One region of the Corallibacter sp. genome, then DNA from elsewhere that is predicted to be linked to it. Evidence: riboswitches for the same ligand, from Rfam matches in the RefSeq annotation. Region 1 holds a riboswitch; the other holds the start of a gene.
The links. A riboswitch is a leader RNA that binds a small molecule or an ion and turns the genes downstream of it on or off. The one in region 1 is predicted to bind cobalamin.

Region 1 (15,583 bases):
TACCTTACAACTAATGACGGTTTAATAGACAATCAAATTCGTTCAATTCAAGAAGATAAAAACGGAATAATTTGGATTGCAACAGCTAGAGGTGTCAATAGCTATAATGGAAATAAACTAATGAGCTATTCAACCGAGTTTAATGCTCTAAAATCAGACTGGAATGCTACTACAGGTAACTTATGGTTTTATGCAGGAGAAGAAGATGGAATAAATCGTTTTGACGGAATGAATATGAATTACCTAATCTTTCCAAAGCCCAAACATATTGACCCCAATAATTCATTTGGTGTAACAGGTATATCAACAGATAAAGAAGAACGCGTTTGGATTGCAACTTATTCAGCATTATATAGCTATGATGGTAAAGTAGTAGATTTTTTTGGACATGAAAAATTAAATCTCGAAGATCATGAGCAAATCCATATACGAAGCATATTAGCCGATTCAAAAGGGCGCATTTGGATAGGAAACAATGGAATTGGTGTAATCCTTAAAAGTGGAGATTCAACAATACATTTTTCGGAGGAACAAGGAAAATTAATTCCAAAAAATGAGTTTAACGAAAATACCAGAACTGGACAATTTGCTAAAAACACAGGATTACAATCCGTTTTTACCATTGAAGAAGATTCAGAAGAGAATATTTGGTTTGGAGATAGAGATTCAGGAGCATGGAAATATAACGGTAAAACTTTGACAAATTATACTATCAATGATAAATTATTGAAACCAATGATTTGGACTATTTATAAAGACAATGATAATAATTTACTTTTTGGTATGGCAGATGGTCAAGTTTATATATTTAACGGAAAGTCATTTAACAAAAAGTTTTAAAAACTAAAATAACTACCGCCAACAATAGTTATAAGTAATGACTCTGCTCTCGCCTACTTTATTAATCTGGTAACTAATGATTATTTGAGGCTGTTGTATAGCATCAGAGAAAACAAAAACTCGTAAATTTACAACCGAAAAGTTCTTTTAAAATACTTTATCAACCGGAAAAGGTTTTACTTAAGGTAAATTAATAGGGAATTTGGTGAAAATCCAGAACTGTCCCGCAACTGTAAGTAACATACATAGGTTTTATCAAATTATGCTCACTGCCAAAAGCGGGAAGAGCGATAAAAACCGTTACAAGTCAGGAGACCTGCCTATTCCGAATTGACAATGCTTTCGTGGATTGAAGTATAAGTCAGGTTAGATACATTTTACATATAAAACCATGGGATAATTATGCCCTCTTCTGAAAATGTATGCATGCCCTTTCGTAAATTCTTTCTTGTTTGCATTACAAAGTTTAGCAAACGAACTTTTAAATAATTTAATAATGTTTAAAAGTTAAAAAATGACAACTGAAGAAAAAATAAAAAAATCAGAAACAAGAATATTTAAAGCCGTTTTCCCAAATACCACAAACCATTATGATACGCTTTTTGGTGGTACAGCAATGCAACTTATGGATGAAACCGCGTTTATAACAGCAACAAGGTTTAGCAGACAACAAATGGTTACTGTTAGTAGTGATAAAATTGATTTTAAAAAACCAATTCCAGCAGGCACGATTGTTGAGCTTTACGGATATGTTACTCACGTTGGAAACACAAGTTTAAAAGTAAGAGTAGATATTTTTGTTGAGGAAATGTATACAAACTTTAGAGAAAAAGCTGTTTCAGGTGAATTTACATTTGTAGCAATTAACGAAGACAAGAAACCTATTAAAATTGAATAAAAGAAGACAGTATAATAATGTGTTCATGCATTCTATTAAAAAAAAGCTATTAATAGGTCGCTACGCTTGGCTTTTAACCTGGAACTATGCGCTTTTTAGAGTGTATTACTTTAAAAAAACAGCCATATTTACTCTAAAAAATAACACGAAACAAGAAACTACAAACTCTACACCTACTACTCTAGTTAACACTTAATACTCATGGTATTATTATTTACACATTTTTGTTTCCACAAAAGGGAACTATAATTATATTTGCAACCTTAAAATAATTTACATGAAAGCAGGAATTGTAGGATTACCAAACGTAGGAAAATCAACCTTATTTAATTGTCTATCTAATGCCAAGGCGCAAAGTGCAAACTTTCCGTTTTGTACCATAGAGCCTAATATAGGTGTCGTAAACGTACCAGACCCAAGACTTCAAAAATTAGAAAGCCTTGTAAATCCTGAACGTGTTATTCCTGCTACTGTAGAGATTGTAGATATTGCTGGACTTGTAAAAGGTGCTAGTAAAGGTGAAGGATTAGGAAACCAATTTTTGGCTAATATTCGTGAAACCGATGCTATTTTACATGTTTTAAGATGCTTTGACAACGATAATATTGTACATGTAGATGGCAATATAAATCCGTTACGCGACAAGGAAACCATAGATATGGAACTTCAACTTAAAGACCTTGAAACTGTTGAGAAAAAGTTGGATAAAGTAAAACGTGCGGCAAAAACTGGAAATAAAGATGCACAAAAAGAAGAAGCTATATTATTACAGATAAAAGCAGGATTAGAAGCAGGAACATCAGTAAGAGCATTAGAGTTTAGCGAAGATGATTATGATGATTTTGTAAAACCATCTCAATTTATAACAGACAAGCCTGTAATGTATGTTTGTAATGTAGACGAAAGTGCTGCCGTATCTGGAAATAGTTATGTAGAACAAGTACGTGAGGCTGTAAAAGACGAAAATGCTGAAGTTTTAGTGCTAGCTGTAGGTACCGAAGCTGATATAAACGAGTTAGACGATTACGAAGAACGCCAAATGTTTTTATCTGACATAGGACTAGACGAACCAGGCTCATCAAAACTTATACGTTCTGCTTATAAATTATTAAACCAACAAACTTACTTTACTGCTGGTGTAAAAGAAGTGCGTGCTTGGACTGTAGGTATTGGTGCTACTGCGCCACAAGCAGCAGGCGTTATTCATACCGATTTTGAAAAAGGCTTTATTCGTGCTGAAGTTATAGGTTATGACGATTATGTAACCTATGGCAGCGAAGCCAAAGTAAAAGAAGCTGGAAAAATGCGTGTTGAAGGAAAAAACTACATTGTAAAAGACGGTGATGTTATGCACTTTTTATTCAATGTATAATTTTTTTTTATCAGAACATATTTTTTTATAAATAAAGCTCATGAACATAATGAAAGTGTCAGGTTTCTTTCATTAGCTTAACACATATATGCCCTTAATAAAAATAGAAACTCATATAAACGCAGATCAAAAGCTATGCTTTGATTTAGCAAGAGACATCTCCATACACGAGCAGTCACTAAAAAGAGCTTCTTTAAAGGCCGTTTCTGGAGAAACTTCTGGACTTTTAGAATTAAATGAATGGGTAAGCTGGGAAGAAAAGCACTTTGGCATTGTACAACATCTTACCCTAAAGATTTCTGAATTTGAAAAGCCAATTCTGTTTACTGAAGAAATGGAAATGGGTGTATTTAAGCGTTTTAAAAACGAATTTCATTTTTCAACCTTAAAAGAAAAAACAGTATTAGTAAATGTTTTAGACTTTGAATTACCTTTTGGTTTTTTAGGCAAGGTTTTAAACAAGCTTTTTTTAAAAAATTATGTAAAAAAGCTTCTGATAGACAGGATTTTATTTTTGAAAATGGCTATAGAAAACTGTTCTGAAAATTAATTTCACCATTACCAGCAAACAGCTATATTACAGCCTAATGTTCTCAACAACATAAGGCATTTTATTGTTAATTACTTTACATAAATGGGGTTTCATTTTTTAAACCGATATAGTATATTAGCAACATATCCAACAAATCACACCATTTTATGTCTGAACAATCTAATTACACCGAAGATAATATACGCTCACTCGATTGGAAAGAACATATCCGTATGCGTCCAGGAATGTATATTGGGAAACTTGGTGATGGTTCTTCTCCAGACGACGGTATATACATACTGCTAAAAGAAGTTTTAGACAACTCTATAGACGAGTATGTTATGGGCGCTGGAAAAACCATTGAAATCTCTATTCAGGGTAATAAAGTTATTGTGCGTGATTATGGTCGTGGTATTCCATTAGGCAAAGTGGTTGATGTGGTATCAAAAATGAATACTGGTGGTAAGTATGATTCGCGCGCCTTTAAAAAATCGGTTGGACTAAATGGTGTTGGTACCAAAGCCGTTAATGCCTTATCAAACTATTTTAGAGTTGAATCTACCAGAGATGGAAAATCTGCTTCAGCTGAATTTGAAAAAGGGAATCTTACCAACCAAGAACAGCTAGACGAAACATCACGTAGAAAAGGAACTAAAGTATCTTTTGTTCCTGACGAAACTATTTTTAAAAACTACAAATACCGCAATGAGTATGTAGAAAAAATGCTTAAAAACTATGTATACCTAAACCCAGGTTTAACCATTGTTTTTAACGGAGAAAAATATTACAGCGAAAACGGATTAAAAGATTTACTAGCAGAAAACATAAACGATTCAGATCTTGCCTACCCTATTATTCACTTAAAAGGCGATGATATAGAAGTTGCCTTAACACATAGTAAAACCCAATACAGCGAGCAATACCACTCGTTTGTAAACGGACAAAACACAACTCAAGGAGGAACACATTTAGCTGCTTTTAGAGAAGCCTTGGTAAAAACACTACGTGAGTTTTACGGTAAAAACTATGATGCTTCAGATATAAGAAAATCTGTAGTATCAGCCATTTCTATAAAAGTTATGGAACCTGTTTTTGAAAGTCAAACCAAAACAAAGTTAGGCTCTACAGATATGGGTGGTGATTTACCTACGGTAAGAACTTATGTAAACGACTTTATAAAAACCTATCTTGATAACTACTTACATAAAAACCCTAATGCAGCTGAAAGTATTCAACGTAAAATACTACAAGCAGAGCGTGAAAGAAAAGAGTTATCAGGCATAAGAAAATTAGCTAAAGACCGTGCAAAAAAAGCAAGTCTTCACAATAAAAAGTTACGCGATTGTCGTATTCATTTTGGTGACACAAAAAATGAGCGCAACCTTGAAACAACCCTATTTATAACCGAGGGAGATTCTGCATCTGGTAGTATTACAAAGTCTAGAGATGTAAATACACAAGCTGTTTTTAGCTTAAAAGGAAAACCTTTAAACTGCTATGGCTTAAGTAAAAAAATTGTTTACGAAAACGAAGAGTTCAATTTACTACAAGCCGCTTTAAACATAGAAGAATCACTAGAAGATTTACGATATAACAACATTGTAATAGCAACCGATGCCGATGTAGATGGTATGCACATTAGGCTTTTACTTATTACTTTCTTTTTACAGTTTTTTCCTGAAGTAATAAAAGAAGGTCATTTGTATATTTTACAAACACCACTATTTAGAGTACGTAATAAAAAGAAAACTATATACTGCTACTCTGAAGAAGAACGACGAAATGCTATTGAAGAATTAAAACCGAAACCGGAGATAACCCGATTTAAAGGTCTTGGTGAGATTTCTCCTGATGAATTTGTTCACTTCATAGGAGAAGACATTCGTTTAGACCCTGTTATGCTAGATAAAGATATGTCTATAGAAGAATTGTTATCATTCTACATGGGAAAAAACACACCAACAAGGCAAGAATTTATCATAGACAACCTAAAAGTTGAAATGGATATTGTTGAAGAATAACAAACCTACAAAGCGGAATTTAAATAGAAACAAAAACAAATAGCCTAAATCAATGAGTGAAGAAAACAATGATTTGATGAATGAAAATGAGGAAAATCATGAAACCATAACCAAGGTTACAGGAATGTATAAGGATTGGTTTTTAGATTACGCCTCATATGTAATTCTAGAACGTGCAGTACCTGCTATAGAAGATGGTTTTAAGCCTGTACAGCGACGCATTATGCACTCAATGAAAGACCTAGACGATGGGCGTTACAACAAAGTAGCTAATATTGTTGGTCATACCATGCAATATCATCCGCACGGAGATGCAAGTATTGCAGATGCTATGGTACAAATAGGCCAAAAAGATTTGCTAATTGATACCCAAGGAAACTGGGGAAACATCCTAACAGGAGATAGCGCTGCTGCATCACGTTATATAGAAGCACGTTTGTCAAAATTTGCTTTAGACGTTGTTTACAACCCAAAGATAACAGAATGGCAAGCATCATATGATGGGCGCCGTAAAGAGCCTATCAATCTTCCTGTTATGTTTCCGTTGCTATTAGCACAAGGTGGCGAAGGAATTGCTGTAGGTTTATCAACAAAAATATTACCTCACAACTTTATAGAACTTATTGATGCCTCTGTAAAACACTTAAAAGGAAAACGTTTTACAATTTACCCAGATTTTCCTACTGCTGGAATTGCTGATTTTACAGATTATAAAGATGGTTTACGAGGCGGAAAAGTACGTGTACGTGCAAAAATATCGCAACTAGACAAGAACACTCTTGTTATCACAGAAATACCATACAGCACAAACACATCATCATTAATAGATTCTATCTTAAAAGCCAATGATAAAGGCAAAATAAAAATTAAAAAGATAGAAGATAATACCGCGGCCGATGTTGAAATATTAGTACATCTACCGTCTGGTATCTCTCCAGACAAAACCATAGATGCACTTTATGCTTTTACAAACTGTGAAATATCAATATCACCATTAGGCTGTGTTATTGAAGACAACAAACCTCTTTTTATAGGTGTATCAGAAATGCTACGCCGCTCTACTGACAATACTGTTCAGTTATTAAAAAGTGAATTAGAAATAAAACTTGGAGAGTTTGAAGAGCAATGGCATTTTGCCTCTCTAGAACGTATATTTATTGAAAATAGAATTTATCGCGATATTGAAGAAGAAGAAACTTGGGAAGGCGTTATAAAAGCTATTGACAAAGGTTTACAACCTCACATAACTCATTTAAAACGTCCTGTTACTGAAGACGATATTGTAAGATTAACAGAAATACGAATTAAGCGTATATCAAAATTTGATATAGACAAGGCGCAACAAAAAATTGATGCATTAGAAGATCAAATTGCAGAAATAAAACATCATTTAGCAAACCTTATAGAATATGCTATAGCATATTTTGAGCGCCTTAAAAAAGATTATGGCGAAGGCAAAGAGCGTAAAACTGAAATACGCATTTTTGACGATGTTGATGTTACAAAGGTTGTAATAAGAAACACCAAACTCTATGTAAATCGTGCCGAAGGCTTTATAGGAACGTCATTACGCCGTGATGAATACATTTGTGATTGTAGCGATATAGACGACATCATAGTGTTTACCAAAGAAGGTAAAATGATGGTGACTAAAGTTGATACCAAAACCTTTATAGGTAAAGACATTATTCATGTTGCTGTATTCAAGAAAAAAGATAAGCGTACTATTTACAACATGATTTATCGCGACGGAAAAAGCGGTCCTACGTATGTAAAACGTTTTGCTGTTACCTCTATAACTCGTGATAAAGAATACGACCTTACCAATGGTAATAAAAACTCTATGCTTTGGTACTTCTCTGCAAATCCAAATGGTGAGGCTGAAGTTGTAAGCGTACTTCTACGTCAAGTGGGAAGCATAAAAAAACTAAAATGGGATATTGATTTTGCCGATATCCTAATAAAAGGACGTGCATCAAAAGGAAACCTAGTAACCAAGTATGCTGTTAAAAAAATAGAACTTAAAGAGAAAGGTGTTTCTACGTTAAAACCTCGTAAAATATGGTTTGACGACACCGTTCAGAGACTTAATGTTGATGGTCGTGGCGAGCTAGTTGGAGAGTTTAGAGGAGAAGACAGAATTCTTATTATAAAACAATCCGGAATTATAAAAACCATTATTCCAGAGTTAACAACTCATTTTGATGATGATATGATTGTTATGGAAAAGTGGATTCCTAAAAAACCTATTTCAGCCATATATTACAATGGCGAAAAAGAGCTATACTACGTAAAGCGTTTTCTTATTGAAAATGAAGGCAAAGAAGAAAGTTTTATATCTGATCATCCTGATTCGCAACTAGAAATAGTATCTACAGACTGGAGACCAATGGCCGAAGTTGAGTTTACTAAAGAACGTGGTAAAGACCGTAAAGATAATATGGAAGTAAACCTAGAAGAGTTTATTGCCATAAAAGGAATTTCTGCTTTAGGTAATCAATTGACAAAAGATAAGATTAACCAAATAAACTTACTGGATTCACTACCTTACGAAGCACCAGAAGACACGCCTGCTCAAGATATTGAGGTTATTGACGAAACAACTGTTGATAATGATGATGTAAATGGCGCAAAAAACGAAACCGAAAGCAACTCTAAAGATGAAGACTCTACGCAATCTTCAAATGATGGAGAAGGTCAAACAAAACTCTTTTAAAACAAAACATAAAACACTAACAACAAGCATGTTGTTAGTGTTTATTTCTTTTTTTAACGTTTACTTAAGACTCTAAAGCAAGAACCCCTATTAGTTTTGTAATGGTTTACTGTAACACTTCTATAATTTCAGTGTCTTTATAGTATCAATCAAAAAAACTAAACTAATACATGTTCCGTATTTTATCATTAGCACTAGTACTCTTGTGTGTAACCCAACTTACTGCTCAAGACAAAAAAGTGTTACAAATCTCACGTACAAACACACCACCTAAAATAGATGGTGTTCTAGATGATGCTGTATGGCAAAATGCCAATGAAGCCAAAGATTTTACACAATTTAAACCAGAAGTTGGTACAGCAGAAAACGACTACCAAAAAACTATTGTAAAAGCTACTTATGATAATGAAGCTATATATTTCTCGGCATATTTATATGATAAGCCCGAAGAAATAATGAAACAATTTAATAGTCGTGATAATTTTGGGCAACAAGATTTTTTTGGCATTATTATCAATCCTAATAATGATGCACAAAACGATACAGAATTCTTTTTATTCCCGTCAGGAAATCAAGCTGATGCTATTGCATCGCCTAGTATAGGAGAAGATTTTGGCTGGAATGCTGTTTGGGTTAGTGCGGTAAAAATTGTTGAAGACGGCTGGATTATTGAAGCAAAAATCCCCTATTCTACGCTACGATTTTCTAACCAAGACGTTCAGACTTGGGGCTTACAGTTTCACCGCCATTTTAGATCAAAACGCTCTCAATATACCTGGAATCCTTTAGATCCTACAAAAGGTAATATTGGGCTTTATCACGGAGAACTTCGTGGTTTAAAAAATATAGAACCGCCCACTAGATTAAGCTTTTACCCTTTTGCATCGGCTATTGTTGAGACACAAGATGATGTTACAGAAGACAGTTATAATATAGGTTTAGATATAAAATATGGTATCAGTGAAAACTTCACCCTAGATGCGACATTAATACCAGATTTTAGTCAAGCTGGTTTTGATGATGTTCAATTAAATCTAGGTCCTTTTGAGCAACAATTTGCAGAGCAGCGACAATTTTTTACAGAAGGAGTTGATTTATTTACAAAAGGAAATCTCTTTTATTCTAGACGTATAGGTAGCGCTCCTACCGGAAGTGTTTCTAGAAATGACAATGAAGTGGTTGATGAATTTCCTGAAACAGTAAGCATGCTTAATGCTATTAAAATTTCTGGCCGAACTAAAAAAGGATTAGGTATTGGTATTTTTAATGCAATTACCGAGAAAACTTCAGCTACAGTTAGAGATACTTTAACTGGGCTTGTTAGAAAAGAAGTTGTTGAGCCATTATCTAATTACAATATTCTTGTTGTAGATCAGCAATTCAATAAAAACTCCTCTGTAAGCCTTATTAATACTAACGTAACCAGAAATGGCCATTTTAGAGATGCTAATGTTACCGGATTACTTTTAAACCTGAATAACAAAAGTAACACGTATGGTTTAGAAGCTTCCGGAAAAATGAGTTCCTTAAATATAGATACAGGAACACTTACTGGTTATAGTTCTCAATTTTATATAGGAAAAATAGGTGGAAATTACCGCTACTCTGTAGGACATAGCTTTGCTGATGAAAATTATGATATCAATGATATGGGAATAATTTTTCAGAATAATTACAGTAACTTTTCTGCTGATGCTTCTTATAGAATTTTTGAACCAACAAAATTGTTTAACAACATGTATGTTGGTATTTACGGAAATTATAATATGAGATACAAACCCAATGTTTATGCAGGAAAAAATGTAGGCGTTGAATTTAATGCTACAACAAAAAAACTTCACGGATTTGGTGCCAACATTAATCTTCAGCCTGGAAAACAACTAGATTTTTTTGGTCCTAGAGTTGACGGTAGGTATTTTATATCTGAAGACTGGTTAAGTACATCTGCATGGATTTCATCAAATTATAATTACACCTTTGCTATAGATGCTAATATAGGTTACGAAACACTATTTGAACCAGGTAGAGACTACACAAGTTACTGGTATGGTTTAAGTCCGCGAATTAAATTTAATGAGAAATTTCTTGTTGTTTATAGCTTTGATTATGATTTAGAAGAAAAAGAGCGTGGTTATATTCACAATAGTTATGGTGGCGCTGTTCCTGATGATGTTATCTTGTATGGACAAAGAGACCAAACTACTATAGAAAATAGTCTGTCCGGAAGCTATAATTTCAACTCTTATCATGGCTTAACACTAACATTTAGAAACTATTGGAGTACTGTTACCTATGAAAATGACCTGTATGAACTACAAAACAATGGTAGATTAACCCAAGAGTCTGGCTACACAAAAACTGATACTTCAAATCCTGATGTAAACTTTAACACATGGAATTTAGATTTTGGGTACTCTTGGCAATTTGCACCAGGAAGTCAGTTAACAGCGCTTTATAGAAATCAATTGTTTAACAATTCTTCTGAATCTAGTAAAGATTACTTTAATAGCTTGGAGGATTTATTCAACCAAAACATTAAACATACATTTTCTTTAAAAGTTGTTTATTTTATTGACTATAATAATGTTAAAAATATATTTAGCAAGAATAATAGCTAATCATTGTACAGAACATCTTAAAACTGTAAATTGTTGCTTCATTTTTGATGTATGATAAAAGCAAATAACATTCATAAATATTATGGTGATTTACACGTTTTAAAAGGTGTGAATCTAGAGATACGCAAAGGAGAAATTGTATCTATAGTTGGTGCCTCTGGAGCTGGTAAAACCACCTTATTACAAATATTAGGCACATTAGATAGAATTTCAACAAATAGTGATAGTGAACTTTCTATAAATGACACCAACATAAGCCAACTTAATGATAAGGCTTTAGCTAAATTTAGAAACGAGCATATTGGTTTTATTTTTCAGTTTCATCAGCTACTACCAGAGTTTACTGCTCTTGAAAATGTTTGCATACCTGCTTTTATTAAAAAAACTTCAAAATCTGAAGCTGAAAAACGCGCTAAAGAGTTATTAGATTTTTTAGGATTAAGTCATAGGTATAATCACAAACCCAACGAATTATCGGGAGGTGAACAACAACGTGTTGCTGTTGCGAGAGCTTTAGTAAATAACCCTGAATTGATTTTTGCTGATGAACCTTCTGGAAATTTAGATAGTGAATCTGCAGAGAATTTACATAACTTGTTTTTTAAACTACGTGATGAGTTTGGACAAACTTTTGTGATTGTAACTCATAACGAAGAACTTGCTGACATGGCTGATAGAAAACTTACTATGGTAGATGGAAAAATGGTGGTTTAAGTAAATACCTTCCTATCTAAAGTTTACTAAAATCTAATTTATTAAATTAGTAAAGAACAATACTTATATCCTGAATAATGCTTTTAATATTACTGTCTTGGATTTACATTATAATCTTGGCATCTATTGCTGGCATTAGCCTTAACAAGTATTTAGGAATTACAAAAACGGATGACCTAACAACAATATTTCACGGTTTTTTTAGTATTACAATATTTGCTAGTATTTGGGCTATTTTTTCTGGCTTAAATGCTATTTTTTGTATAGTTCTTTCTTTATCAACAGCTTTTCTTTTTTACCTAAATAGAAAAGAATGCTTGAGCCATTTTTTACGATTTAAAGAAGACATCGTAAAACTAGATAGTTTCTTTAAACTAATATTAATAGGTGTTTCTATACTTATTTTAGCTCAATGTGCTTCTGCTCCTACTTTACCAGATAATGAATCATATTATATACAAACCATTTTATGGCTTAATGAATTTGGCTTTGTAAAAGGTTTAACAAACCTGCATTTGTTTTTAGGTCAAACTTCTGGATGGCATATTCTTCAAAGTGCTTTTAGCTTTAGTTTTATTTATCCCAATTTTAATGACATAAGCGGGTTATGCCTCCTTTTAGGTAATGTTTTCGCTATAGTAGCATTACAAAAATTTATAAAAAGTCATAATCGTAACAAAACATTACTATATTTAGGGTTACTTCCTGTTTTTAACTGCTTTTTATTTCCTTTTATAAGCAGTCCATCTCCTGACCTTGCAGTAATTATTTTGTTAGCAATAGTCGTTTTTAAGTTTATTACCAATTATAAAGCATGTTCTAAAGATGAGTTACTATCGGTCGTTATTCTTACTGCTTTTTTAATTTTTATAAAAGTTACTGCTATTGTTTGTCTTATTTTTCCTTTTGTTCTTTTTATAAAGCATCATAAAGCCAATAAAAAACATTCTATTATCATAGGAAGTATTTACACAACTGTATTGCTATTAATGATTACAAAAAACATTATTATTACAGGAAATGCATTATATCCACTTTTTGATTTTGATACTTTTAAAACTTCTTGGAGCCTTCCTAAAAACATATCAAGCTATTTTTCTTCTTATGGTAATGCTTATGGATATGGTATTTCAACAACAGTATACGAAACGAGCTCGATTGTTGAGCTATTAAAATACTGGATAAATTATACTGGGATTGATGGTTACATAAATAAGTGCATGGTAGTTTTATTGTTGGTCTTTGCTTTCTTTTTAAAGCATAAAACCTTTAGAATTATATATGGAGTTACTATAATACAATTGGTTTTACTTTTTTATACATCGCCACAGTTTCGTTTTTACTTACCATTTTTTATTGTATTGGTTTTATTAGTATTGTCTAGAGTATTTTGGAAGAAATTTGTAATAAAATTTATGCTAATATGCTCTATTTTACTATGCTTTGGCTTTATTTTTATTCCTTCTTTACCTGGAAAAACCAAAACTTCCTCATTTCACTTAAAAAACATTATAGAACCTTATAGTAATAGCAAGTATCCTTTAGAATATAAAACTATAACAACAAATAACGCTACACTAAATATTCCTGTTGGTATCGACTTTTTTTGGGGAACTGGCAACACACCTATTCCCGCATTAAATGAGCAACAGTTAGATTATTTTAAAACGTATTATAATGTTTTACCTGAACAGAAAAGTTCAAATCTGAAAGATGGTTATATTTTAAAATCAACAAAACAATAAAGACGCATTTATTTTAGAACCACAAAAAAGTCTTTTAAACCACTTAAAATACTTTGCACGGCATAAGCTGCCAAAATAAGTCCCATTACTTTACTTATTACTGTAATACCGTATTCTCCGACACGTTCTTTTACTTTGTTTGCCATAAGCAATAAGAAACAAGTAATTAATATAACTACAAACACCATAAGTGTTGTAAAAGCTTGTTGTTGTATACTATATATATGATTATCTGTCATTAACACAACAGCCATAATAGCTCCAGGTGAAGCAATAGAAGGAATAGCAACAGGAAAAATAGTTACGTGTTTATAATCTTTTATGAGGTCTTTTTCAGTTGTAGGTTTGCCTTCACCAAAAATCATAGTTAGCGCAAATAAAAATAGAATTACTCCACCAGAAATTTGAAAAGCATCAAGAGAAACATTCATTCCCTCTAAAATAATTTGACCTATTATAATGAAAGACAAAAGTATAATAAAAGCAATACCAGAAGCTCTTATAGCTACACGTCTTCTATGTTTTATATCGAATTGCTTTGTTGCTTCTAAATAAACTGGAACAGAACCTAAAGGATCTATAACTGCAATTAGAAAAAGTAACGTTGTGAGTATATCATTCATATAATACATGCTTGTAAACTTAAAAAACAAAATACATAAAATAACGGTTTAAACAAATGTCTAAACCGTTATTTGTATTTAACTTTTAAATAAGTCAAAAAATCTCAAACATTTATATGTTTTAAGCTAATTGCGCATTAATAAGATTAGCCCATTTATCACTTAATAAAATTTCTGTACGTAATTGCACATCATCTTTTTCATTATAAAGCTCAAAAGTTGTTGGTAAAACGCTATTTGTTTTAGATTCAAAACATAATTCAACACGTTCTATAACACTATTTTTTTTCTTATCTGAAACTATAATAGTTCGTAATGCTTTATTAGGATAACACATTGATACTGTTTGTAAATCTATAAACTGATTTGTGTTTTCATTATTTTCCTTTTTTGTAAAAAACAAACACTTTTTATCCGTATCAATCCCTATAACCATGTGGTCTAAAAAATCATATTGCGATATTTTACAATCATGCTTACTAGCTAACTGCTGTAAAGTTTGTAATGCTGTTTTTTTCTTTTTTGTTTTACTCATATACATAAATAAAAATGGTAAAACACATATAATAGTAATTATAGCCCCTATTGTGGCACTTCCTGTATTCATCTTAAGTTTTTTAATATTATTTAATTGTAAATAAAGCTTTTACCATAAAAGCTTACACACAAACCATTTTGGTTTGTATAACTAAAAAAATTAAAATGTTTACCAGTGATAATGAAACGGAAAGATTAGAGTCGCTTTTCTTTGATGTATAAAAAAACTCTTACCGCTATTGGCATATTGCTTATACTTAATATCTTGTAAGTCATCATATTGATTATTTACAACACAATGAATAGCTATAAAGTTATCAGTATTGAATAGCGATAAAGGTTCGGGCGTGTCTACAGAAAACTCTCCTTGAACCGTATGAGTATAATTTACATTTGATACATACGCAGAATATGCTTCTTCTTTTACAGAATCTGAAGCATTTTTAACGTATTCATAAGGCACATGATTTGTTGCTGCAATAGTAAAACTGTATACTAATGCAAGCAGTAATGCGCCTATATGTTTTTTGGTATTATTCACGAGGCAAATGTAATTTATAAAATATAACAGTATTTAAATAATTACCATTTTAACAATTTATTAGCTTGATAAATTACAGGAACGGAGTATTCAATTAACTAAAAGCATCTATCACTTCAATCTTGAAAAACAATAACAAACTAACTAACAACACACTACAAAGCTATTTTGATTTTTGGCACGCTGTTTGTTTTACATAGAAGTGTAAACAAATACCTTACGATTATGAAAAATACATTATTAATACTAGCAGGCATTCTTTTTAGTAGTTTCACTGCTAACGCAACTATAACCAACACAATAAGTGAGAGTGAAAATATATTAACAATGAGAGGTTATGGTAAGTCTTTCATTTTTGTAGAAAATAATATTGAATTTTCTGTTTTTCCAGATGGACAATTTGATTTTTACATGCCTAATTATGGT
Region 2 (15,583 bases), on a different contig from region 1:
TTTTAAATCTCCAAATCTAAATACCGATTTTGCTGTAATTAAAAAACCAACAGCTTCCCAGTGATTTGTTATTATAAACACAAACACTAATAACCGCTCAAGAATTCCAATATACTTTCCGGCATCTTTAAGAGATTCGTTTCCTTTAGTAAGCTTTTCAATATTCCATTTATTAAAAATAACTTTCATAATAATAGAAACAGGCTGTGTTAAGAATAATAAACAAGTTATTAATAACAACGTGTTTTCACTAATGACATTTGATATATCAAATACTTGATTCGTGAATAAATAATAGGCGCAAAAGATGCTAATAATATGAAACGCTTGATCTATAAAAAACCAAAGTCTTTTGGTAGACTTTTTTTGAAACAGAAGTTTTATAGCATCTATTATAAAGTGCGATATACCTATCAAGATAATAAGTGACCAGCGCGTAATGTCAAAAACTAATATGAATAATAGAGCAGTATGAATGGCAATGTGAAAATATAGCTTTGAAGATTTTAGTTTTAGTTTCTCTTTTTCTTTTACCCATGTTTTAGGTTGAAGAAAAAAATCACCTATAATATGAGCTAATATGAGTTTTATTAATAAAATCATTCTATAATTTTTGACTGTGCTATTTTTGAAATAAGCATTTCATTAACTTCTAAAATTTCATCAAGATAAGCGCGTTTCATACGTTTACTAACAGCATCCTGGCTAATACCAATAATTTTTGCTAATTCTTTTTGAATTTTATTTTCGTTTTCTAAATGTAATTTAACAATTTCAGCCGAATTAACAGACCAATTATCCATAAGAATCCCGATAAGCTTTAAATATAGATTTAGCTCGTTGTCTATATTAGGAATTCCTTTTAATTTTAAGTTTGTTTTAGATTGCTTTAAAATTTCTAGCAAGTTTCCGGAGTCTTGAAAAGCACTTCCATTAGATTCTGTTACCGTATTTCCGTTAAATGTTTTATGGCCAAAACCTATAGCCATTCTAACATCCAAGCCTTTTATCATTTTTATACAAGCTTTTATATAAACAGCACTTATAAAGGATTGATTAATATCTGAAATTTCAATTTGAAAGCTATCACCTCTAAATATTTCCCAATTGTTTGTGTTGCTACTTACTTGCTCTAAAGCTTGTTTTAAGGACGTTAGCCAAACATTTGGGTTGCTATGTTTGGTTGAGTTTATAATGTCACCAGTTATTACACTTGTCATGGCTTTTTTTATTTTATGTGATATTCTTTAGCTATCACAAATGAGTTTGATACTCAAATATATTCCTTTTTTATGGAATAATCAAATATATTCCTCTTTTAAGGAATAATTTAATATATGCCTTTTTTATGGAATAAAACAAAAGGGAAGTAAATAGGCGAATAGTGTGTTTTTAAATACTTTCAGGCAACTCTATTTTAATTTTGTAGCCCTTTAGGTCTTCAATGTAATTACCAAGAGCAAAAGAATCACTATTAAATTCTTGTTGACGATGTATTTTAGTGTCTTTACGTTTTATGGCTTTTAAAAACCGTTTTACTTCGGTTTTATCGTTTAAAATTAAACCAGGAACATCAACAGTTTTTCCATTATCATCTTTAGCAACCATAGTAAAGTAAGACGAATTACAATGCTTTACAGTTCCGGTTTGAATGTTTTCAGATTCCACACGAATACCAACAACCATAGATGTACGACCAACATAATTTACCGAGGCTTTCATAGTAACTAACTCACCAATTTCAATAGGGTTTAAAAAATCAACTGTATCAACCGATGCTGTTACACAATAGGCTTCAGAATGCTTTGAGGCGCAAGCAAAAGCAATTTGATCCATTAAACTTAAAATATAACCACCATGAATTTTTCCACCAAAATTAGAATGCGAAGGTTGCATAAGTTGAGAGATAGAAACTCTAGAAGAATCAACGGGTTTGAAATTGTGTTTACTCATCGTCATCGTTTATAGCGCGTTTTAAAATTGGTTCTGGTAGTGATTTTTTTGCTTTGGCACCCATTTTTTTAAGTTTTTCTACACGACCAATAATGTTTCCTTTGCCTTCTACCAGTTTATTCATCGCTGCTGAATAGTCACTTTTTGCTGCATCTATTTTTTTGCCAACACCTGTTAAATCAGAAACTAAACCTTCAAATTTATCATAAAGTGCACCTGCTTGTTTTGCAATTTCTAACGCATTACGCTGTTGCTTTTCGTTGCTCCACATTGTGTCAACAGTGCGCAATGTTGCTAAAAGGGTAGAAGGTGTAACGATTACAATATTCTTCTCAAAAGCTTTGTTATAAAGCGTATTGTCTTCGTTTATAGCAATGGCAAAAGCAGGTTCAATAGGAATAAACATCAATACAAAATCTGGAGATTCCATATCGTATAAATCCTCGTATTTCTTTTCTGAAAGCTGATTAACGTGTTTGTTTATAGAGTTAACGTGCGCTTTTAAATGCATTGCTTTTTCGTCATCTTCAGCATTAGCAAAACGTTCGTAATCGGTAAGTGATACTTTACTATCTATAATCATGCGCTTGCCATCTGGTAAATGTAGGACAACATCAGGCATAACACGCGAACCATCTTCGCGATTAAAGTTTTGTTGAACAAAATATTCGCGGTCTTTTTCCAGTCCAGATTTTTCTAAAACACGCTCTAAAACCAATTCGCCCCAATTACCTTGCATTTTGCTGTCGCCTTTTAAAGCTTTGGTTAGGTTATTGGCTTCTATGGTCATTTTTTGATTAAGATCTTTAAGTCCTAAAAGTTGCTCTTTTAAAGCCGAATGCATGCTGATGCTTTCCTTTTGAGAATCTTCAACTTTCTTTTCAAACGTCTGGATTTTTTCTTGAAGCGGATTCAGAATTTGTTTAATGTTTTCTTTATTCTGAATGGTGAATTTTTCACTTTTTTCATCAAGGATTTTGCTTGCCATTAACTCAAAATCTTTACGCAGTTGCTCTTGTTGTTTAGCAAGCTCTTCGTCGCGTTTAAGGTTTTGTTCTTGAAGGTTTTCAAGCTCTGTATTTCTTCTGGAAAGTTCGGTGTTTAAAAGGTCTTTTTCTTTTCTAATGGTTTCGCGTTCTGTTTCAATTTTAGAAATAGTGTCTTTTAAATCTTGTAATTGCTGATTAAAAAGTGCATTTTGTTTTTGGTTTTCAGATTCGGTATTTAATTTTAAATCTTCAAGCTGTTTGCTTAAGTTGGTATTGCGTTCTTCAAGCGTGCTCGTATTTCCTTTGCTTTTTAATTGAGCAAATTTTAAGCCCAAAAAAGCACCAATTCCAGCAGAAAAAATAATAGCGATAAATAAAATGAGTGTTTCGGTCATGAGCAAATTTTAAAAGTAAAGATAAAAAAAAAGCACCCTTAAAGAGTGCCTTTTTTATTGTTTTTGAAAAAATTAGTGATACCAGCCATGTACATTGTACATTACTGTTTTTGGTTGATTTTTTGCGTAAGCTAAATTAATTTCTTTAGCCGCTTGCACATAGTCTTTTACAGCGTCTAAAACTTTTAGCTTGTATTTCCAATCTCTATCTTGAAGATCAATTACTCTACTCTCAATTTTAGAAAATAAAGCTTTCACATCTCTAAAACAAGAAGCTTGAGGCTCTATAGATGCTAATAATGCACCAGCTTCGTTAGCTGCATTGATGTCTTGATTTGCTGCCCAAATCGACTGCGCTTCAAGTAGTTTTACTTTACAATCTCTATCAATAGCTTTTTGATATAATGATTTTATTTTTCCTTCTACTTTACTAAAACAATCGCTTGAAACAGGAACATTTGCTATTAAGGATAAGGCTTCTTCTAGGTTATTTTGATTTTCTAATACTTTTGCTTTTGATACTATTTGATCACAATTTGTGTTGTAATAATCAATTATTTTAGATTTTCCGTTAGCAATAAAGTTTTGTAGTGATTTATTACCGGTTTTTAGTTGTTTTATAGCTTGAATGTAAGCTTTGTTTTCATTTAGACCAACACCTTTCAATGAAAAGGACTCACTTGCAAATAAATCGCCAGAAATTCCATCACCTATATATAACGTTAATTCAATATTTAGAGCTACTCTTGTTGGCGCTGTGCCTAGAATATCTTTTGATATGATGTTAAGGTTAGGAGCTATTATAAATCTTGGATAGTTAGAATTTTCTCCAATTCCATTAGCAGTGATGACTTGTCCTAGTTTATTAGAAAGCATAGATTTAGCACTTGATGGAATATTTTCAACTTGACTTGGTATGTGTAAACCAAGTGAAATGTCGTAATTGTTTTCTTGAGCAAAAGGTGCTAAAGATATAAGACTTAATATTATAGTTAGTATTTTTTTCATGATGTTTTTATTTTCCTCCTAAAATTATTGTAGCTCTACCTAATCCTTTCATTACTAATTTGTTTGGTATGTTGTAAGGAGCGCTGCTTAAATATTTACTCAATTCTCTAACAAATCTTCTAGCGTCAATTGCACGTCCTTTATCATTAAAAAGAGGCATTCTAACTTGTTCAAATAAAGCCATGCTTTCTGTCATGTCTGTTGTATTATATCTGCCTTTAACGGTGTTAACATCAAGCCAGTCTTCAATAATATATCCAAGTTCTTCACCATCGTTACCATATTCAGTTTCTAAATCACCATCCCAATCATCCCAGGTTTGAATTCTCACTATGATTTCTCTTCCGTTTTCAAACATATCATCAAAATGAGTTTGCAGTGTTTCGGTAAAGTTATCCATGTGAGCAAGAACAGCTTCAGATAAAAGAACTGCGGTTTCAGCAGAAAAAGATGGCGCTCCGGTTCCTGTTGCAGTGGCAATTTGCTTATCAGTGTAAGAGTCTAGACCTTGTAAATTAAATGAAATAGATTTTTTTGGGCCAGTTTGATTCACCGTCCAAGTTAGCTGAATGATTATATCAGCTTTAGCAACTTTTTTTAGTGCATCTATAGGACTTTCGTTTATTTCGCTGCCTGAATTTTTTGATGTTCTCATGTTGTCTTCAGCAGCATTAGATTCTAATGTTTTTATGGCAGATTCCATGTTTTTTAGAGGGAAACCTCTTTCAGACATAAGTCCGTTTATTTGACTGATAACTTGAAGTACTTCAGCATTTTCCTGAAATGCTCTTTTATAATCAGGAACCTTAACATTTGACCCTTGATTGTCATAATTTATCATGTAGCCATTTTGATTACACCAAACATCACTAGGAACAACCATAAGGGTTGGCTTTTTTGCTTGAGAAAAGGCTAAAGTTGTTAAAAAAAGTAGTAATAAAGTGATTTGTTTTTTCATTATTGTAATATTTTAAAATCCAGAAGTTAAAGACCTAACTAAACCTTCTTTTTCAAGACGTTTTCTTAATAAATCAGTTTGTACGGTAACAATGATACCTATTTTATATTCTCTTCGACTTACCTTTAGGCGGTCGCCAGGAGCAATACTACCATCAGTAGCAGATGTTACATATTTTAAATATTCTCCACCATCTGCGAAAAAGGCATCAAAAAAGGCTTCGTGCTCTTGGGCTTTTTCATAATCTGAAACTAGAGGATTTAATGTTGTACAACCTTGTCCGCCGCCAGAAATTCCTTTAAAAACAATTCCATGAACAGCGTTTTTCATACCTCTAGAAATGGCATGTTTTGGGTTTTTTGAGTAAGACCAAACTTTGATTAGTTTAGCTCCTTTTTTTGCAATGCCTTGACATTCTATATCATATCTCCAAATTTTGGTGTCTTCATTAGCTTTGTTTTTTTTCCATTGAGCTTGTGTGTTTAAACTAAAAGCTAAAAAGCCTATTAGATAAATACAGTGTTTTAATTTTTGTTTCATAGTTTATTTATTTTAGTTTATTTGTCTAATTAGCATGCCTTGAAAGTACTTATTTTTTGGGCCTTTAAATGTTGTGTATTCAAATTCAGATGGGTTTTGATTTTCTTCAGATGCCATAAATCTATTATCCCAAATATGTTTTTTTTCAACTTTAATTATGCCCATTCTTTTATATTCAGTCTTTCCTTCTTTGTTTATAACTTGTTCTAGAACTTCATATTTATCACCTTTTTCAATGCCTTCTTTTAATCCTATTTTTGCAGCTAAAGGATCTCCACTTAAAAGAGGTGTTTTTGTTCTAAATACTTCATAGGATCTTTGAAGCTTTGCTATGACAGCATCAGAAGCTTTTACTGTAGCAACAGATATTAAATCATCATCAGATTTAGTTGTATATTTTGTACTTTGAAGATCAGCCCAAGCCGTTTCTTTACCTATGTATTCTAATTCAAAAGCATCAGACTCATCAAAAGCTTTAACTTTTTCTAAATCAATATTTGAGTCTTCTGTCCAGAAATTGTTATAGAAAATAGAAGCAACTTCATCATTCCAAACAAGTCTATATAGGTAAGAGTCTGTTTTTATAACATATCCTTTTCCAAGAACATCAACACCTTCGGCTGCAACATCAGCTACAAGGCTAACATCTCCGTATCCTGTAGCAGATGCTAAACTAGATACCGCAGTTAATAATCCATTAGCTTTTTTAGCAACTTCTTCTTTGTTTGTATATTTAAAGTTATTTATAACAACAAAAGTGTTTTTTATTAATTCTTCACCAGCGTCAGCAAGCAGTGCAGTTCCTCTTTCAGAATTTCTTGCTATATGAACATCTAAATCTGTAGCATTATAATTGCCGCGTTCGGATATTAAGTTCATATCAAACCCTCCTTTTTCTGACCTGTTAAACCATTTTGAAATTATTAGTTTAGCAACATAATTAGTGTTTAATGAGTCTGTTATAGCTGTTTGAATTTGTTCTTTAAACTCTTTTCTGCTTAATGAATCTTTTTCAATTTTTAAGATTGTTCTTTTTTCTAAATTGTGATTGTTAAACTTGTCTGGGATAGGATAATTGATAAATGCATTTTGAATAGTTGCTCCATGTGATTGACTAATGTCAGACATCATAAGAGTGTATAGAGAGCTTCTTCTATAAATCAAATCTTCGGTGTCAGTGTCGTCAGTTTGAGAAAAACAAATAAAGGATGAGCAAATAGCAAATGCTAGTAACATAAATTGTTTCATAAGATAATAATAGTTTTAGTTGGTTTTATTTAAACAATGATTTTCAATCTCTGTGTAAATATTATCCTTGTGGTATAAGGCTAATCTTATGCTAAAAATTTATGTAGGGAATTCCCAAATGTAAAAAAAATATGTAAATATTTATAAATTAATTACTGTTTCACTCTAAAACTGCCAGTTTTCTCATCAAAAGCGATCATGTCTTTTGGAAACAATTCATTAAAAACACCTTTTGAAATTAAGTTACAAGGCGTGTCAGAAATTACTTGTGAATGTGTCATTACAATCATTTTGTCACACAGTTGAATGGCTAAATCAATTTCGTGAGAAGAAAACAAAATGGTTTTGTTGGTGTCTTTTGCCAAGGTTTTTAAAAGCTTTAAAATGTAGGCTTTGTGGTACATGTCTAGATGGGTTGTAGGTTCATCTAGAATAATTAAATGTGTGTCTTGAGCTAATGCTCGTGCAATCATGACTTTTTGTAGTTGGCCATCACTTAACTCAAAGCACTTTTTGTCTTTTAATTGTTGAATATTGGTTTGTAATAACGCTTTTTCAATAATAGAGATATCGTTTTCTGAAAGATTACCAACCCAATTGGTGTAAGGTTGCCTGCCTAAAGCAACAAGTTCAAAAACGGTTAAGTTTTTTGATGCAGGTTGTTCGGTGAGTACCACGCTCAAGCTTTTGGAAAGCTCTAAATGTGAGGAATTTTCAAGTAATTTATCAATAATAAAAACAGAGCCATCAATTGGTGGTTGTACTTTAGTAAGTGTTCGTAACAATGTAGATTTTCCAATGCCATTAGCACCAACCAAACCGACCAATTCACCTTGTTGTAGCGCAATGTTTACATCATCAGCAACAACGGTTTGACGTTTTTTCTGCGTGTAACCTATTGTTAGACTTTCTGTTTTTAGTATAGTATGTGATTCTGTTTTTGGCACAAATATTTTGTTTTGTCATTCTGCGCTACGACGCAGAATCTTTTTTTTTTGGATTCCGCATCAATTACGGAATGATAGTCTTGGTTCTTTTATCTTGATTCTTACTTCTCATTTAAAACAACATTTTACGTTTGCGTACCAATAACCAAATCACTACAGGCGCACCAATTAATGAAGTTATGGCATTAATAGGTAAAGTGTAATCGCTTGTAGGCAATTGCGCAATACTATCACAAATAAGCATGACTATGGCACCAAACAAAAACACAGCAGGTAATAACACTTTGTGGTTGGCTGTTGTAAAAACTTGACGAACCATATGCGGAATTGCTAATCCTATAAAAGCAATTGGTCCAGCAAAAGCCGTAATAGTTCCAGCTAATAAACTTGTTGCAATTATAATGATAAACCGACTTTGATTAATGTTCAACCCAAGGCTTTTAGCGTAATTTTCGCCCAATAAAAGTGTATTTAAAGCTTTGATTGAGATGATACTCATAAATAATCCTAGGAGATAAATGCAGAAGAAAATAAACAACTCGTTCCAAGATAGGTTTCCTAAACTACCAAATCCCCAAAAAATGTATTGCTGTAGTTGTTCGGCAGAACTAAAGTAGGAGAGTACACTGACAACCGCAGAAGTAATGCTACCAAACATTAACCCAATGATTAAAATAGCCATAGTATCTCTCACTTTTAAAGACACAGCCAAAACAGACAGTAACACTAAAAAACTACCTAAACTAGCCGCAATAACTACGCTCCATTTTGAAAGTAAAAGTGTAGCAAGACTGCCACCAAAAATTCCTGCACCAAGAATTATAATAGCGACTCCTAAACTAGCTCCAGAGCTAATACCTAACACAAATGGACCAGCCAATGGGTTTCTAAACAAGGTTTGCATTAATAATCCGGAAATGCCCAATCCAGAACCTACTAAAACCGCTGTAAATGCTTTTGGTAATCTGAAGTTGTGAATAATGTAATGCCAAGAATCGTTGTCTATGGATGTAAATAAACTTTTAAATACGGATGTTACAGGAATAGATACCGAACCTAGGCTGATATTGCCTAAAAAGCATACCAATAACGTTACAATTAGAATTGTAAACAGCATTTTGTATTTAGGTTGATTAGGCAATTATTTCAAAGGTTTAAAAAAATGAGTTTCGTATTCTGGTAATAATTCTGGGTGACACACTTTTATAATGTCTTTTAAAACCAAGTCAGGTCTTGCAGTGCCTTCTTCATAATAGGTAACGCCACCAGTTGCTCCTGTAACATTTACAAATGAATATACTGTTTTGTTTTTAAAAGCATCAAATTCGGTGTAGTGTTCGTTAGCGTTTTTTAAAGCTTCTAATGAATTATAATACGACGGACTTAACCAAATATCTGCCGATTTCCCTTTGGTAAAAACAGCTTCAAAACTTAATGCTAAACTGCCTTCACCAGCAACGTCTTGCCAAAGGTAATTTACGTTAGCGTCTTTTAAAAGTTGTGCTTCAGGACTTGTACCACTAGGTAAATACCAAACATCTTTATGAAGCGCACCACTTAAAACAGTTGGTGTGTTTTTAACCTTTGAAGCCAATGTTTTTGCATTATTATACGCTTTTTCAATACTGTTGAAAATAGAATCAGCTTCAGCAGTTTTGTTGTAAAGAGCTCCAAAAAATTTAATCCATTCGGCTTTTGCAAGTGGTGATTTTTCAACCCAATCGCCATTGTACATGACTGGAATACCAGATTTTTTAATGGTTTCAAAGGTTTTATTATTGCCATCAATACCAAAACCTACAACAACTTCAGGTTGTAACTCTAGCAAAACTTCGGTGTTGATACCTTCATTCTTTCCTAATTCTCTAATGCTTTCAGCATTTATTAAAGCTCTGGTTTTTTCAGATGAAATATAATCGGTTCCAGGAAAACCAACCAAGGTTTCTTCTACACCCAACAATTCTAAAGCAGGAATATGTGTTGTAGATGTCACGACTATTTTTTCAACAGGAGTTGCAATAATACCATCGTATTCATCACTATTTAAAGTAATTGTAGCAAGATTTTCTCTTGGAATTAAAGCATATTTAAACGATTTTTCAGCTTTTGGCCAAGGATTGTTTATGGTTAAAATTTTAAAATTTTCGTTATGTGTTATAGAAAAACCATTGGCATAACTAAATTCTGATTTTACAACGTCTTGTTTAACTTCAGTAGGTAGTTTTTTTTCGTTTTTACAAGCTATAAAACTTATAAGTAAAGCAAGTGTAAGTAGTTTTCTCACGGTGGTTAAATTTTTCATTCAAAAGTAATATTATTTAATCTTATTGATAAAACATTAAACAATAATGTTTAGTTTTGCATCGAATTTTGGTTCGAGATTGTTTTTCGATTTCGATTAAAAGGGAATCTGGTGCGAGTCTTATTTTTCAAGTCCAGAACTGTTCCCGCAACTGTAAGCATATGACCCAGCTAGAATGGGTTACTCTTAAAAAAAGAAGAGTTGCTGTGTACTTCAAACCACTGGTGTAAACTGGGAAGGTAAAACAGCAAAATGTAAGTCAGGAGACCTGCCAATTTTCTTAATTAAACAGTAAAGCTTTCGGGAAAAAGGCTTTTAGGTTATGAGGCAATTTGCATTTTATATTTTAGTTTTAATCAGTAGCTCAATTTGGTCACAAACAAAGCTAGATTCTTTGCAGCAGCTTGAAGAAGTTGTGGTAAAAGCAGATGTGTATTTAAAAACATTTTCTAATACACAAACGGTTAGTGTACTTAAAGATAGTGTTATATCAAGAAGCACATCATCTTTAACTAATTTGCTCAACTACAATTCAGGTGTTTATTTTAAAGAAAATGGTTTAGGAATGGTGTCTTCGCCGTCGTTTCGAGGAACAACAGCACAACAAACGGCAGTAACTTGGAATGGTGTAAATATCAATTCACAGTTTAATGGACAAACAGATTTTAATACGATTAATATTAGAAATTTTGATGATGTAACCGTGCGTAGTGGCGGCGGTAGTGCACTTTATGGAAGTGGAGCTATAGGTGGTTCAATACATCTTAATAATCAGCTTAAATTTAATACAGGCTTTAAAAATACAATCTACTCAAATTATGGTAGTTTTAATTCTTGGGATGTAGGATATAAGTCTCGTTTTTCAACAAATAGGTTTAGTGTAGACATTGCATTAAGTAGAGCACAATCTGATAACGATTATGAGTATGTAGATAGTGAAAAAGAAAACCTAAATGGAGCGTTTTATAACCAAAGTTTATCTGCCATTTTTGCTTATAAATTGAATTCAAAAAACATATTGAAACTATATAGTTACTTATATGATGGCGAACGTCATTTTTCACTAATATTTTCAACAGAAACACCAACCAAATATCAAGATGTAAACTCAAGAACTATGTTAGAGTGGTTAGGAAACTACGGTAGATTTACATCAACTTTAAAAATAGCTTACTTAACAGAAACATATAAGTACTTTCCTAACATAAAAAAAGACTTACATACGTTTGGAGAAGCCAAAACTTTATTAGGTAAGTATAGTTTAGATTATAAATTATTCAATAATGCTTCTCTACAAAGTGTTATTGATGTGACTCACACAACAGGAGAAGGTTCAAGTATTGGAAAAACAAATAGAACCATATCAGGATTTAGTTTGTTATTTAAGCAACAATTAAAAAATTTCCTATATGAAGCTACGTTAAGACAAGAGGTTACAAATAATTACGAAAGTCCGTTGTTGTATAGTTTAGGACTTAAATACAACCTAGGTAAACATTATTCAATATCAATAAATGGTTCTAAAAACTTCAGAATACCTACGTATAATGATTTGTATTGGGAAGGCAGCGGAAACACTGATTTAAAACCAGAAACGTCTTATCAAGTAGAATTAGGTCAAGAGCTGTCGTTTAAAAACATCAGTTTAAAAGCAACAGGTTTTTACAACGATATTACAGATATGATTCGCTGGTTACCATCGGGAAACTTATGGCAACCTATAAACACAGACCATGTAGTAACATACGGGTTGGAATCACAGCTTGATATTAATGTTAGGCTTCAGTCTCATAAACTATCATTGGGAGGTAATTATACCTATACAATATCTAAAAACCAAGATACCGATAAACAACTTATTTATGTTCCTGAACATAAGGCTTCTACGATGTTTAATTATCAATATAAACGTGTTTCACTTTATTATCAAGCGTTATTTGTTGGTGACGTTTTTACATTGTCAGATAATAATCCTAAATATATCATTGACGCATACACGGTTTCTAATGTTGGATTTGAGTATGCTTTTAGAAAAGAACAGCAGTATGTTTTAGGAGTTCAAGCCAAAAATATTTTTAACGAAGACTACCAAAGCGTAGCCAATAGGTTTATGCCAGGTATTCATTATAATTTTTATTTAAACTTTAATTTTTAGACTATGAAAAACCTATTAAAATTTTTAACTTTTAGCTTGTTACTAGCTTTATTAACAACGTCTTGTAGCAGTGATGATGATTTAGTTATCCCACCTGTATCATTGGGCGATTATGCAAATGGAATAATTGTAAGTGCAGAAGGAGGTCCTGCTTCAATATCATATATTTCTAATGATTTTTCTGTTATCGAAAACAATGTTTATGAAAATGTTAACGGTGAAGCGCCTGGAGTTTATTTACAGTCTATAGGTTTTAACAATAATGAGGCATACATTGTTTCAGATAATGTTAATGTTATTAATGTTGTTAATCGTTACACGTTTGAAAACGAAGGTGTTATTACAACGGGTTTACAAACTCCAAGATATATAGATTTTGTAAACGGTAAAGGCTATGTGAGTAATTGGGGAGATGGTAGTGATAATAGTGATGATTTTATTGCTGTGATAGATTTAGCAACAAATACAGTTGAAACAACCATTCCAATAGGAGAAGGACCAGAGCGTGTTTTGGTGCATGACGGAAATGTTTATGTATCTCACAAAGGTGGTTGGGGAAATAATAATATAGTTTCTGTTATAGATGTTTCTACCAATGCCGTTACAACAATTACTGTAGGTGATGTGCCTGATGAGTTGTTCATTAATAGTGAAGGAGAACTTGTTGTGTTAAGTGAAGGAAAAGCTGCATGGACTGGAGATGAAACTCAAGCATCAATAACTAAAATTGATTTAGCAACAAATACAGTTTCAGAAACCTTAACTTTTGCTAGCGGTTCACACCCAAGTCAAATGGTTTTTGATAATGGGAATATTTATTACATATTAAACAATGAAGTTTTTGAAATGTCAGAAACAACAACTACGTTGCCAACAGCCGCAATAATAGACCTAGGAAGCGCAAATGCGTATGGTTTAGCTGTGAATAATGGTAATGTATATGTAACAGATGCCAAAGACTTTGCATCAGCAGGAGATTTATTGATTTACGATTTAAGTACTGAAGATTTAATAAATACTTTTGAAGTAGGTGTTAATGCTTCAAAAGTTTATTTTAACTAATCATACTTCTTATTGATTTATATATTACAAAAACCACTCTAAATCCAGAGTGGTTTTTTTGCGCTATATTTTAAGTAAGTGTTAAATTTTAAGAAATATTTTAAAGCATGTGTTATTTTTCAACGATTTTATTTGTTGTTCAACGATTACTATGTTTGTTTTATAACAAAAAATTAAGAATTATAATATATTGATGGCTTCAATTAGCTAATTGAAAAAAATACTATTATCAATTTAAACTATTAATCAATGAAAAAAATTACTTTATTACTTGTAATGTTTATTGCTATTACAATGACTGGTTTTGCCCAGTTAGTGGTAGACGATACATGTTCAACTTCTTTTGAAGATATTAGTGCTACTGGGACAGATTTAAGTCTATCAGATGATGGAGAAGCAAATATTACAATCCCTTTTACTTTTAAATTAGATGGCGTGTCATCATCTGACTTAAGAGTAGGTAATAATGGGGGAGTATTGTTTAATGCTACTTCGGGAGATGTAGGTGTGGGTTCAACACCAACGTTACCAGGTTTTTATCCTCTTTCAGATGATATTGATTCTGATTACGGAGGAGTATTTTGGGAAGTTTTAGGAACAGCACCTAATAGAAGACTTGTAGTGTTGTGGAATGACAGACCTCATTATAGTAACTCTGAATCAGGAGCTACTTTTGAATTAATTCTTTACGAGACAACCAATGTAGTTACATTTTTATATCAAGATTTGGATTTTGGTTCAGGAAACATTAATAACGATGGTGTTTCAGCTGGAGTTAGAGTAGTTGGTGCTAATGCAATATATAATTATTCAACTGATACATCTTTAGCAGGTATATCTTGTATTAATTTTACTCCTCCACCTTGTACTTCAGCAGTAATAGATAGTGAAACTATAGTGCCAAATTGTGGCAGTTCAGAATATAGTATTGATTTAGTGGTTTCAGATGCAGGAGATGCAGGTACTGTAATAAATGATGGTACTACAGATTTTCCAGTTGTAGCAGGAACTGTAACAGTAGGTCCTTATGCCGTAGGAACATCGGTAACATTAAATGTAGTTCACACGGATAGTGCATGTGACTACTCTTTAGGAGATTTTGAATATACAGAGTGTCCAACATTAGTAAATTGCGGTACTCCAGTTAATACAACATATTGCTATACAGCAAGTGATAACACAGAGTTTACTTACCAAAGTTCAGATGGTTCTTCATTATATGTTGAGTTTAACGCAGGTGAGGTAGAAAACACCTGGGATGAGTTAATAGTTTTAGATTCTGATGGAACTACAGAACTTTATAATGGTTATGGAGCTTCAGGAGATTTAACAGGTTTAACTTTCACATCTTCAGGAGATACTATTACAGTAAAAATACAAGCAGATGGTTCTGGTCAATGCGATACAAGTGGTTACACATCATGGGATTTTGATGTAACGTGTCTTAACTGTGCACCAGCAGTTGCTTCAGCTGTTACAGTTGAAGATTGTGTGAATTCAGAGTTTTCTATTAATGTAACGGTAAGTGATTTAGGTGATGCGACAACCATAACAGATGGTACAACACCACAAGCTGTAGAAGCAACAATGACTTTTGGCCCATATGCTTTTGGGACAGAAGTTACATTAGATGTCGTGCATACAGATGTTGTTTGTGATTTTGAATTAGGCACTTACAATGTAGGTGGTTGCCCTCCAATTAATGATATTCCAAATGGAGCTATTACATTAACACTTGATGAAGGGACTGATTGTGGAGCTAATGCTATTACAGGCGTATCAAATGCGTTTACTACAGATTCTGGTGAAGCTGCTCCAGCATGTGGTAGTTATGGTACAGCTTCAGATAGAGGTGATTTATGGTACGCTTTTGTAGCTCAAAACGCAACGGTTACTTTAAATACTGATAACTATAGTGTAGTAACTTCTGTAGCAGGAGCTTATTATTCTGGTACTGTTGGTGCATTAGTAGAAGAAGGATGTACAGAGTTTGCTTCAGGTTGGCCTTGGGAATTATCTGGTTTAA

Region 2: another riboswitch for cobalamin. It lies ahead of ACN5J3_RS08745 (TonB-dependent receptor plug domain-containing protein); the one in region 1 lies ahead of ACN5J3_RS10855 (acyl-CoA thioesterase).

The regions. Positions count from the first base shown of each region.
Region 1 covers NZ_JBLXHI010000007.1:124,313-139,895, reverse strand. The annotation lists gene ACN5J3_RS10860 (ligand-binding sensor domain-containing protein) at 1-840, shown strand, start outside; cobalamin riboswitch at 995-1,179, shown strand; gene ACN5J3_RS10855 (acyl-CoA thioesterase) at 1,355-1,738, shown strand; gene ACN5J3_RS10850 (hypothetical protein) at 1,764-1,934, shown strand; gene ychF (redox-regulated ATPase YchF) at 2,016-3,110, shown strand; gene ACN5J3_RS10840 (SRPBCC family protein) at 3,199-3,660, shown strand; gene ACN5J3_RS10835 (DNA topoisomerase IV subunit B) at 3,810-5,663, shown strand; gene ACN5J3_RS10830 (DNA gyrase/topoisomerase IV subunit A) at 5,716-8,379, shown strand; gene ACN5J3_RS10825 (DUF5916 domain-containing protein) at 8,550-10,997, shown strand; gene ACN5J3_RS10820 (ABC transporter ATP-binding protein) at 11,049-11,711, shown strand; gene ACN5J3_RS10815 (LIC_10190 family membrane protein) at 11,789-13,456, shown strand; gene ACN5J3_RS10810 (MarC family protein) at 13,465-14,079, opposite strand; gene ACN5J3_RS10805 (hypothetical protein) at 14,201-14,686, opposite strand; gene ACN5J3_RS10800 (hypothetical protein) at 14,786-15,157, opposite strand; gene ACN5J3_RS10795 (hypothetical protein) at 15,383-15,583, shown strand, end outside.
Region 2 covers NZ_JBLXHI010000005.1:52,439-68,021, forward strand. The annotation lists gene ACN5J3_RS08690 (DUF3307 domain-containing protein) at 1-603, opposite strand, end outside; gene ACN5J3_RS08695 (SatD family protein) at 600-1,220, opposite strand; gene ACN5J3_RS08700 (acyl-CoA thioesterase) at 1,393-1,959, opposite strand; gene rmuC (DNA recombination protein RmuC) at 1,946-3,337, opposite strand; gene ACN5J3_RS08710 (hypothetical protein) at 3,410-4,345, opposite strand; gene ACN5J3_RS08715 (DUF6175 family protein) at 4,353-5,303, opposite strand; gene ACN5J3_RS08720 (hypothetical protein) at 5,316-5,843, opposite strand; gene ACN5J3_RS08725 (hypothetical protein) at 5,856-7,091, opposite strand; gene ACN5J3_RS08730 (ABC transporter ATP-binding protein) at 7,244-8,038, opposite strand; gene ACN5J3_RS08735 (FecCD family ABC transporter permease) at 8,151-9,155, opposite strand; gene ACN5J3_RS08740 (ABC transporter substrate-binding protein) at 9,180-10,340, opposite strand; cobalamin riboswitch at 10,393-10,631, shown strand; gene ACN5J3_RS08745 (TonB-dependent receptor plug domain-containing protein) at 10,663-12,495, shown strand; gene ACN5J3_RS08750 (YncE family protein) at 12,499-13,557, shown strand; gene ACN5J3_RS08755 (T9SS type A sorting domain-containing protein) at 13,807-15,583, shown strand, end outside.